Regions from separate parts of the Nonomuraea sp. 3-1Str genome, predicted to be linked through region 2. Evidence: riboswitches for the same ligand, from Rfam matches in the RefSeq annotation. Region 2 holds a riboswitch; the other holds the start of a gene.
The links. A riboswitch is a leader RNA that binds a small molecule or an ion and turns the genes downstream of it on or off. The one in region 2 is predicted to bind S-adenosylmethionine.
Positions count from the first base shown of each region.

Region 1 (4,387 bases), on a different contig from region 2:
GCAGGCCGTCAACGGCATCGCCGGGGTCGACCCCGCTTCCGAGGAGGCCGGCACGACACTCACCGCAATGCTCTGGACCGGCTCGCAACTGGCCCTCATCCACATCGGCGACTCCCGCGTCTACCTCCTGCGCGAGGGAAGGCTGTTCCAGATCACCGACGACCACACCATGGTGCAGTCGATGGTCGAGGAAGGACGCATCAGCCCGGAAGAAGCCGCCTCCCACCCCCAGCGGTCGCTGCTGATTCGAGCCCTGGGCCACGGAGCCGATGACACTCCTGACATGCGCCTGCACGAAGCTCAGCAGGGAGACCGATACCTGCTCTGCTCCGACGGCCTGTCGACCGTCGTGCCGACCGAGAAGACCCGCCGGGTGCTCTCCGAGATCAGCGAGCCGCAGCAGGCGGTCCGCGAACTCATCGCCCTCGCCAACGGCTCCGGCGGTCCCGACAACGCCAGCTGCGTGGTCGCCGACGTCATGGAGCTCCAGCAGCAGGAGTGAGCGGCATGCACTCGACTCCGGTGATCCGTGCAGCCGACCCCAGTTGACGCGCGGTATGTCTCCTTCCGGACGGAAGGGCAGCTGCATCGGGAGCGGGCTGAAGGGGGCGAGCCGGTGCAGGGTGGTCTTGGCCACCGCGCGGGTCTCGTCCGCAGCTTGTGCTGGGTCTGACGCTGGGGTTTGCTCACGACGTGAACCAGCAGACCTTCTACGGCGCCATCCCGCTCCCCCAGGAGGAAGTCACCCGGCTCGTCACCGCAGGCGTGCGGGCCTTCCTCCGCAGCTATGCGGCCTCCGCCGCCTAGCGCCCCAACACAGTTCTGCGTGACATCGCAGGTTGCTGATTGTCAGCGTGCATTCACCGGCAGGCCGGTCAGATCCAGGCGACGGTCAGTCCGCAACTGGATCTCGCCGTACGGGGTCATATTCGACGGCTGTCTGGGGTTACCGATCGTTCTCGCTGGTCAGCGGCTTGAAGGTCTGTACGAGACGTAGAGCAAGTAGGCTGACCATGATCACCTGCGACCGTGAGGGAGCCGCTCATGACCGCCGACCCGACGATGACCCGGATCGGCCGGGGGGTGGAGTTGCATCACCATCAAGGCCGGCGCGAAGCCGCTCGCGAGTTGTTCGCGCAGATCTGGGACGACATCGGCGGCGAGCGAGGCGACCCGCTGCATGTCTGCGTCCTTGCCCACTCGATGGCCGATGTGCAGGATGACGTGCACCAGGAGCTGATGTGGGATCTGCGGGCGCTTGCCGCCGTCGGCCTGATCACGGATGAGCGGGTGGCCCAGGCCGGAGTGCCGCTTTCGGTGGCCGCCCTGTATCCGTCGTTGCACCTGAACCTCAGCGAGTGCTACCGCAAGCTGGGCGACCTCGACCGCGCCCGCGAGCACCTCCGGCAGGCGCGGGCCGGGATCGGCGCACTCGGCGACGACGAGTACGGGCGACTCATCAAGGGTGGACTGGAGCAGCTGGCCGAACAGTTGGGTGAGACCGTCTGACTCCGAGCCCGGCCAAGGATGACGTCGATCACGACGCCGCCGGGCCGGACACTCATCCGGGCGTGCCCACTGAGGCCAGCCGGGTCATGAGGGATTGCCGGACAGCCGGCCATTCGGACGCGACCACCGCGAACATCGCCGAGTCCCGCAACATCCCCTCCTCGCCGGGTGCCCAGGACATCGACCAGTTGCGCAGGACACCCTCAAAGCCGATACCGAGTCGCTCCAACGCCCGCCGGCACCGGTGGTTGCGGGCGTCGGTCTTCAGATCGACCCGCGCGACCCCCAGGGACTCGAACGCATGCCCCAGCAGCAGCAGCTTCGCCTCGGCGTTGATCCCGCTGCCCTGCGCCGACGCCGCGAGCCAGGTGAAGCCGATCTCGATCGCTCGCAGGGCCGGCCGATCCGGCCATGACCGCGGATCCCACAAGCCCCTGCACCCCACCGCCTTGCCGTCACGCACCCGGACCTGCGCGAACGGCGTCAACCCACGCCTGGCCAACTGCGTCGCCACATACCCCCGCATCTCGCTCCCGCGGGGAACCAGCGTGAACCCGTAGGACGCCCGGTCCTCTTCCGCGGCCGCCGCCAGGTCGGCCGCGTGCTCCATCGTCAACGGCTCCAGCCGCACCAACGAACCAGCGAGCACAGGAACATCGAGCTGAACACTCATCAGACCTTCCTCATCGTTCCTGGCGTTGGCACCTTGCCCGTACTGGGCAGGTTGTCGGACCGTCACAGGGCCAGGTCCCTCAGATCCTCTGGATGATCACCGAAGATCGATTGTCCCCAACGACTGACAACCACGTCAACAGTGAAGAACGCGGCGAAGCCGGCCCTGGCCACCTAGATCACGATGTGCCTTCGGTGGGGAGTTCGACGCGGCGGAAGATCCGCCACAGGGTCAGGTCGTAGAGGGTCTTGGCGGTCCCGGCGATGAGGAACGGCCAGCCCAGACCCAGGGGCAGCAGCAGCCCGGCGAGCGCGGGACCGGCGGGCCGGGTCAGGTAGCGGGCGGTGTTGGTGACGACGGCTGTGGTGATGCGCTCGGCGGGCGGGACCATGGCCATGACGTAGGCCTGGCGGGTGGGCACGTCCATCGAGGACAGGCAGGCGCGGGCCAGCAGCAGCCCCGCCGCCACCGGGAACTCTGAGGCGAAGGCGACGCCGATCAGCAGCAGGTTACTCGGCAGGTGGGTGAAGACCATCGTGTTCAGCAGTCCGATCCTGGCCGCGAGGACCGGCGCGAGGAGGAAGGAAGCGGTCTGCAGGACGGCACAGCCCGCGAACAGCAGCCCGATGCTCGCCGTGTCAGCTTGGTAGTGGACGCCCAGCCAGTAGGCCAGGTAGGCCTGCGCAACGAAACCCCCTGCCAGGCTGTCCACGGCGAACAGCGCCGCCAGCCGGACCACGACCGGGCGGGGCCGGACCGGCGCGGAGACCTGAGTCGAGGCCACCTCCAGCGAAGCGGGCAGCCGCAGGGCCAGCAACGCACCAGCCACGCCCACGGCCAGCAACACCCCGCCGAGCAGCAACCGCGAGGGCGGGAGCGCGCCCAGCAGCGCGCCGGCGGTCCCGGCGGTGGCGGCGACGGCGTTGTAGAGGCCGAAACCGCGCACGGCCACGCCGCTGCCATCCAGCATGACCTGCTCCACGGTGGTGAACGGCCCGGACTCGACCACCTCGACCGACAGCGCGCCGGACAGAGCGGCCAGGCACAGCAGCCACACCGGAGCTCCGACCGCGATCAGCGACCCGCACAGGGCCAGGGCCAGGCACAACACGGCGTAGGAGCGGCGACGGCCGAACCGGTCGCCCCAGCGGGCCAGGGCGATGCCGGCCAGCGCGCCCCCGGCCATCACGGCGGCCAGCACGAGACCGACCCCGGCGGCCTGCAGCCCCTCGGCCAGCAGCAGCGTGGCGAGCTGGACGGCGGCCAGTCCGTACGCCAGGCCGCGTAAGGCCTGCGCTGCGAAGATCAACCGCGCGGCACTCACCCGGGCTTCCTCCCGTCCCCCAGCCATCCATCACATCCATCAGGCATATCGATCCCCTTGCACTCAGTTTCCTCGAAGGCCCGCCCTCACCGCCTGCTGGCGGCAGGATCGCGTCCAGCCTGCCGGCGCCCGAAGCGCACGATCCGGTTCGGACGTTCCTCAGACCCCAACCTCAACCGCCGATCGAGCCCGGTCGGGTTCTCTGTCACACCGCCTCAGCGGGGTCCGAGCCGTGACCGCCTCGCCGCCGCAACAGCCGGGCCGTCAGGGCAAGCATCAGGACGATCGTTGCGATCCTCGACACATCCACCCGGCCTGGTGCAACACGGCACCCGCGGGGGGCCGGCAGCCCCCGCCCGCACCTCAGGCCACCAGGCCGAGCGCCGCCCCCGCGACCGCCCGAGCCCGTGCGGGCGACAGCAGCAGATCCACCGAGTCCGACACCTGGTCCACACACCCCACCAGCGGCAACCCCCGGATCACCGGATCCGACACCGCCTCCAGCAGCGCCTGCGTGAACCGGTCGCCCCCGATCACCCGGAACGGCCGGTCGTGAAAGCCGCGCACCCGCTCATCCAGCGTCGCGGCCAGCCCCAGCCGGTTCTGCGTCGAGGCCACCCTCCCGTACGCCGCCGCCAGCGCCGCCTCGCGCTCGCGCCACGTCCGCGCCGCCAGCGCCCGGCCCAAGGACTCCCCCAGTTCCGCCGAGCCCGGCAGGCGCGCCAGCGCGCTGCCCAGCCACTTGGCGTACGGCGGATAGCGGCGGCGCAGCAGCAGGGCCAGCCGCATCACCTCCCGCGCCAGCCGCGCCCCGACCACCGCCGACCCCAGCTCGTCGCCCACCTCGCCGCACCGGCCGGGGAACGGCTCCTCCTGCGCGA
Region 1 is NZ_JALHBK010000043.1:16,297-20,683, reverse strand. Features, by position in the region: gene MTP10_RS39585 (MerR family transcriptional regulator) at 1-502, shown strand, start outside; gene MTP10_RS39580 (hypothetical protein) at 1,045-1,509, shown strand; gene MTP10_RS39575 (GNAT family protein) at 1,562-2,182, opposite strand; SAM riboswitch class I at 2,190-2,281, opposite strand; gene MTP10_RS39570 (MFS transporter) at 2,361-3,506, opposite strand; gene MTP10_RS39565 (DUF4037 domain-containing protein) at 3,870-4,387, opposite strand, start outside.
Region 1: it holds a riboswitch for S-adenosylmethionine, as region 2 does, so the genes downstream of both, MTP10_RS39575 (GNAT family protein) here and MTP10_RS06290 (aminotransferase class V-fold PLP-dependent enzyme) in region 2, are expected to answer to the same signal.

Region 2 (4,387 bases):
AATCGCGGACCTCGAACAGCTTCTCGGCGCCCCGGTGCATGTAGCCGATGATCGGCTCGGCCGTGGCGATGCGCTCGCCGTCCAGGGTGAGGCGCAGCCGCAGGACGCCATGGGTCGACGGGTGCTGCGGGCCGATGTTGAGGATCATGTCCTCGGTCGCCAGCTCCTTCGCGCCCGCGCCGATGCCGACCACGCGTTCCGTCATAGGGCCCATGCTGCCACCGGTCGCCGTGGTGATCCAGCGCGGGGTGGACGGCCCCGTCCGGTCGGGGTCGGTCAAGGAACGGTATGGACGCGCATCGCCAAACCGGACGGCGGGGAGATATAGCAGCAAATGGGGGGAGAATCACCATGAAGAGAGTGATGTTCGATCTGGCCGCGCTCATTGTGCGGATCGTGATCGGCGTGATCTTCGTGGCTCACGGATTGCAGAAGTGGCAGGGTGGTCTGGGGGCCGTGTCGAAGATGATGGGCCAGAGCGGAGTGCCGCTGCCGCAGCTCGCCGCCGCGTTCACGGCCACCGTGGAGACCGTGGGGGGCATCCTGCTGATCATCGGCCTGCTGGTGCGGCCGGCGGCGGTGGCGCTGCTCGTCGTGCTCGGCGGCGCCTTCGTGTTCGTCCACCGCGGGCATGGGATCCTGAGCTCCAGCGGGGGCTGGGAGCTCGTCGGGGCACTGGGGTCGGTGTGCCTGCTGCTTCTCGTGCTGGGAGGCGGGCGGGCGAGCGTCGACCAGGTGCTCACCCACTGGTACCGGCGCAAGGCCGAGCACCGTCACGCCGCGCAGGAGACGGCCGGCGCGTCCGCAGGAGCCGCGCCTGCCGCACCCACCAGGGCGGCGCCTGTCCCGCCTGCCGAATCCCAGCCCGCGCCGCCGACGCAGCCCATGCCCAGGAGCACGCCCGCGGAGGACACGACGGCGCCCCGGCAGCACCCTCCGGACGACGGCTCACACCGGCCCGGCAACCTCAGCGACCAGGACATGAGCGACCTTGACGCGCTCTTCAACGACGAGCACCGCAAGCCACCCAACCGGTGACGGTCAGGCGGGGCGGCGGGCGGCGAGGTCGCGCAGGGCGCCGACGAGGCGGTCCACGTGCTCCTCGGTCGTCCCGATGCCGATCGAGGCCCGCACCGCCGAAGCCGTGCCGTCCTCGCAGCCGCCATCGGTCTCTCCCAGCAGGTGCCGGACGAACGGGTGCGCGCAGAACTTGCCGTCGCGCACCCCGATGCCGTAGTCACCCGACAGGGCCTCGGCGACCTCGCGCGCAGTGAGCCCGTCCACGGTGAACGACACGATGCCCACGCGCGGGTGGTCCGGCCCCCACAGCGACAGCTCCCGTACGCCCTCGATGGAGGCGAGTCCGGTGCGCAGCCGCGCGATCAGCCGCTCCTCCTCGCGCACCAGCGCCGTCCAGCCCGTGGCGGTGAGTGCGTCGCAGGCGGCGGCCAGCGCGATGGCGCCCAGCACGTTCGGTGTGCCGGCCTCGTGGCGCGGCTCGGGGTCGTCGTGCCACTCGGTGATCCCGTCCTCGCCCGGCGCGACGGACCGCACGGCTCCGCCGCCCTTCAGGTACGGCTCGCCCGCGGCCAGCCAGTCGCGGCGCCCGATCAGCACCCCGGCCCCGAACGGCGCGTACAGCTTGTGGCCCGAGAAGGCCACGTAGTCGAGGTCAAGTGCCGTCAGGTTGAGCCGACGGTGCGGCACGAGCTGGGCGGCGTCCACGAGGATGCGCGCCCCGTGGCGGTGCGCGATGTGCGCCAGCGCCGCGATCGGCCACAGCTCGCCGGTGACGTTCGACGCGGCGGTCACCACGAGCAGCTTGGGCCCGTCCACGGCGGCCAGCGCCTCGTCGGCCGCGCGGACGGCCTCACCGGGGAACGCGGGCGCGGCGAGCCGCACGACCCTCTTCCACGGCAGCAGCGAGGCGTGGTGCTCGGTGTCGAACACGACAGTCGTGGTGCCGGCGGGCAGGCAGCCGGCCAGCAGGTTCGTGGCGTCCGTGGTGTTGCGCGTGAAGATGACCGCGTCGTCGGGACGGGCGCCGGCGAAGGCGCGGACCGTGTGGCGCGCCTGCTCGTACCGGGCGGTGGTGAGCTGGGAGGCGTAGCCGGCGCCGCGGTGGACGCTGGAGTAGGCCGGGAGCGCGGCGGTGACCGCGGCGCTGACCGGCTCCAGACAGGGAGCACTGGCGGCGTAGTCCAGGTTGGCGTACCCCACGAGCCGCCCGCCCCTGACCGGCACCTCCAGATCGGCGCCGAGCACGGCCGGGATCGGCCGGTGGCCACGCGGATGCGACGTACCGGCGGACGCGCCGGCGGTGGACTGGGCGGGGGCGGAGCCGAAGATGCTCAACGTGGACAAGGCGAACCTCCTGCAAGGCCATCGGACCCCTGGAGCAGCCTCGGAGCCCGCGCTTGCCCGCCACACCTCGTGACGGACCAGGTCTTCACCCGGGGCACCCCGCCGCGGACGCGAGGGTTGCCGGCCAGCTAGCCGGGGCTTCGTGCTGGCACTCATGACCTACGTCCGAACTATAACCGACAGTCCCCGATGAATCGCAACCTCGCGAACTTCCTCGGCACCCGACTCGTTGGACCTGGGAAACCGGCCGTCCCCGACCGAAATGTGGAGGTAAGCAGATGCTGGATTGGGTGACCGACCCTCAGATCTGGATAGGGTTCTTCACCCTTGTCGCTCTGGAGATCGTCCTAGGCATCGACAACATCATCTTCATCTCCATCCTGGCCGGCAAGCTGCCGCCCGAGCAGCGTGACAGGGCCCGCGTGCTCGGTCTCGGGGCGGCCCTGGTCAGCCGGCTGCTCCTGCTGCTGGCGCTGTCGTGGGTGGTTCGGCTGACGGCCCCGCTGTTCGAGGTTTTCGGCCAGGAGATATCCGGGCGCGACCTGATCCTGCTGCTGGGCGGGCTGTTCCTGCTCGCCAAGAGCGTCACCGAGATCGGGCACAGCATGGAGCTGAAGGAGGAGGACGGCAAGAAGCGCGTGGCCACCTCGTTCGTCTCGGTCATCCTGCAGATCATGGTGCTCGACGTGGTGTTCTCGCTGGACTCGGTCATCACCGCCGTCGGCATGGTGGACGAGCTGGGCGTCATGATCGCGGCCGTCATCGTGGCGGTGCTGGTGATGCTGTTCGCCTCGGGACCGATCAGCAGGTTCGTGGACCTGCACCCGAGCATCAAGATGCTGGCCCTGGCGTTCCTCGTGCTGATCGGGGTGGTCCTCGTCGCCGAGGGGCTCGGTCAGCACATCCCGAAGGGCTACATCTACTTCGCCATGGCCTTCTCCGTCATCGTGGAGCTCCTGAACATCAGGATGCGCGGCCGCCACTCCAAGCAGCTCGCCACCTCGGAGGAGCCTCCTAAGATGCAGTAGTGCGCTTTGACCCCCGGAATCCGGATTTCGTCGCCCACCCGTACGGCGTCTACGACGAGCTGCGCCGTACGGACCCGGTGACCTACTACGAGCCCACCGACCAGTGGCTGATCTCCCGGCACGCCGACGTGAACGCCCTGCTCAGGGATCGTCGCCTGGGCCGGACCTACCTTCACGTGGCGACGCACGAGGAGTTCGGCAGGACGCCCGAGCCGGACTTCCAGGAGCCGTTCTGGAGGGTCAGCCGGAACGGCATGCTCGAAGTCGAGCCGCCGCTGCACACCCGGCTGCGGCGGCTCGTGTCCAAGGCGTTCACGCCGCGCATGGTGGAGTCGCTGCGGCCCCGCGTGCGGGCGGTCGCAGGGGGCCTGGTGGACGCGTTCGTGGAGAAGGGCGGCGGCGACCTCATCGCCGAGGTCGCCGAGCCGCTGCCGGTGACGGTCATCGCGGAGATGCTGGGCATCCCCGAGTCGGACCGTCACCTGCTGCGCCCCTGGTCGGCCGACATGTGCGGCATGTACGAGCTCAACCCCACGCCGGAGGCGCAGCACGCGGCGGTGCGCGCGGCCGAGGAGTTCGAGGGCTACCTCAAGGCGCTGGCCCGCGAGCGCGCCGCCGACCCCGGCGACGACCTGATCAGCGCGCTGGCCGGCATCGACGAGCTGACCGAGGACGAGCTGGCCGGCACCTGCGTGCTCCTGCTCAACGCCGGCCACGAGGCCACCGTGAACGGCACGGGCAACGGCTGGTGGTCGCTGTTCCGGCACCCGGACCAGCTCGCCCGGCTGCGCGCGGACCGGTCCCTGCTGCCCACGGCGGTCGAGGAGCTGCTGCGCTACGACACGCCGCTCCAGCTCTTCGAGCGCTGGGTGCTGGAGGACATCGAGGTCCACGGCACGCGCATCCCGCGCGGGTCGGAGGTGGCGCTGCTGTTCGGCTCGGCCAACCGGGACCCTGACGTGTTCGACGACCCGGACCGGCTGGACCTGGGACGG
Region 2 is NZ_JALHBK010000002.1:533,339-537,725, forward strand. Features, by position in the region: gene MTP10_RS06280 (NADH-quinone oxidoreductase subunit D) at 1-205, opposite strand, end outside; gene MTP10_RS06285 (DoxX family protein) at 352-1,038, shown strand; gene MTP10_RS06290 (aminotransferase class V-fold PLP-dependent enzyme) at 1,042-2,364, opposite strand; SAM riboswitch class IV at 2,409-2,524, opposite strand; gene MTP10_RS06295 (TerC family protein) at 2,655-3,392, shown strand; gene MTP10_RS06300 (cytochrome P450) at 3,392-4,387, shown strand, end outside.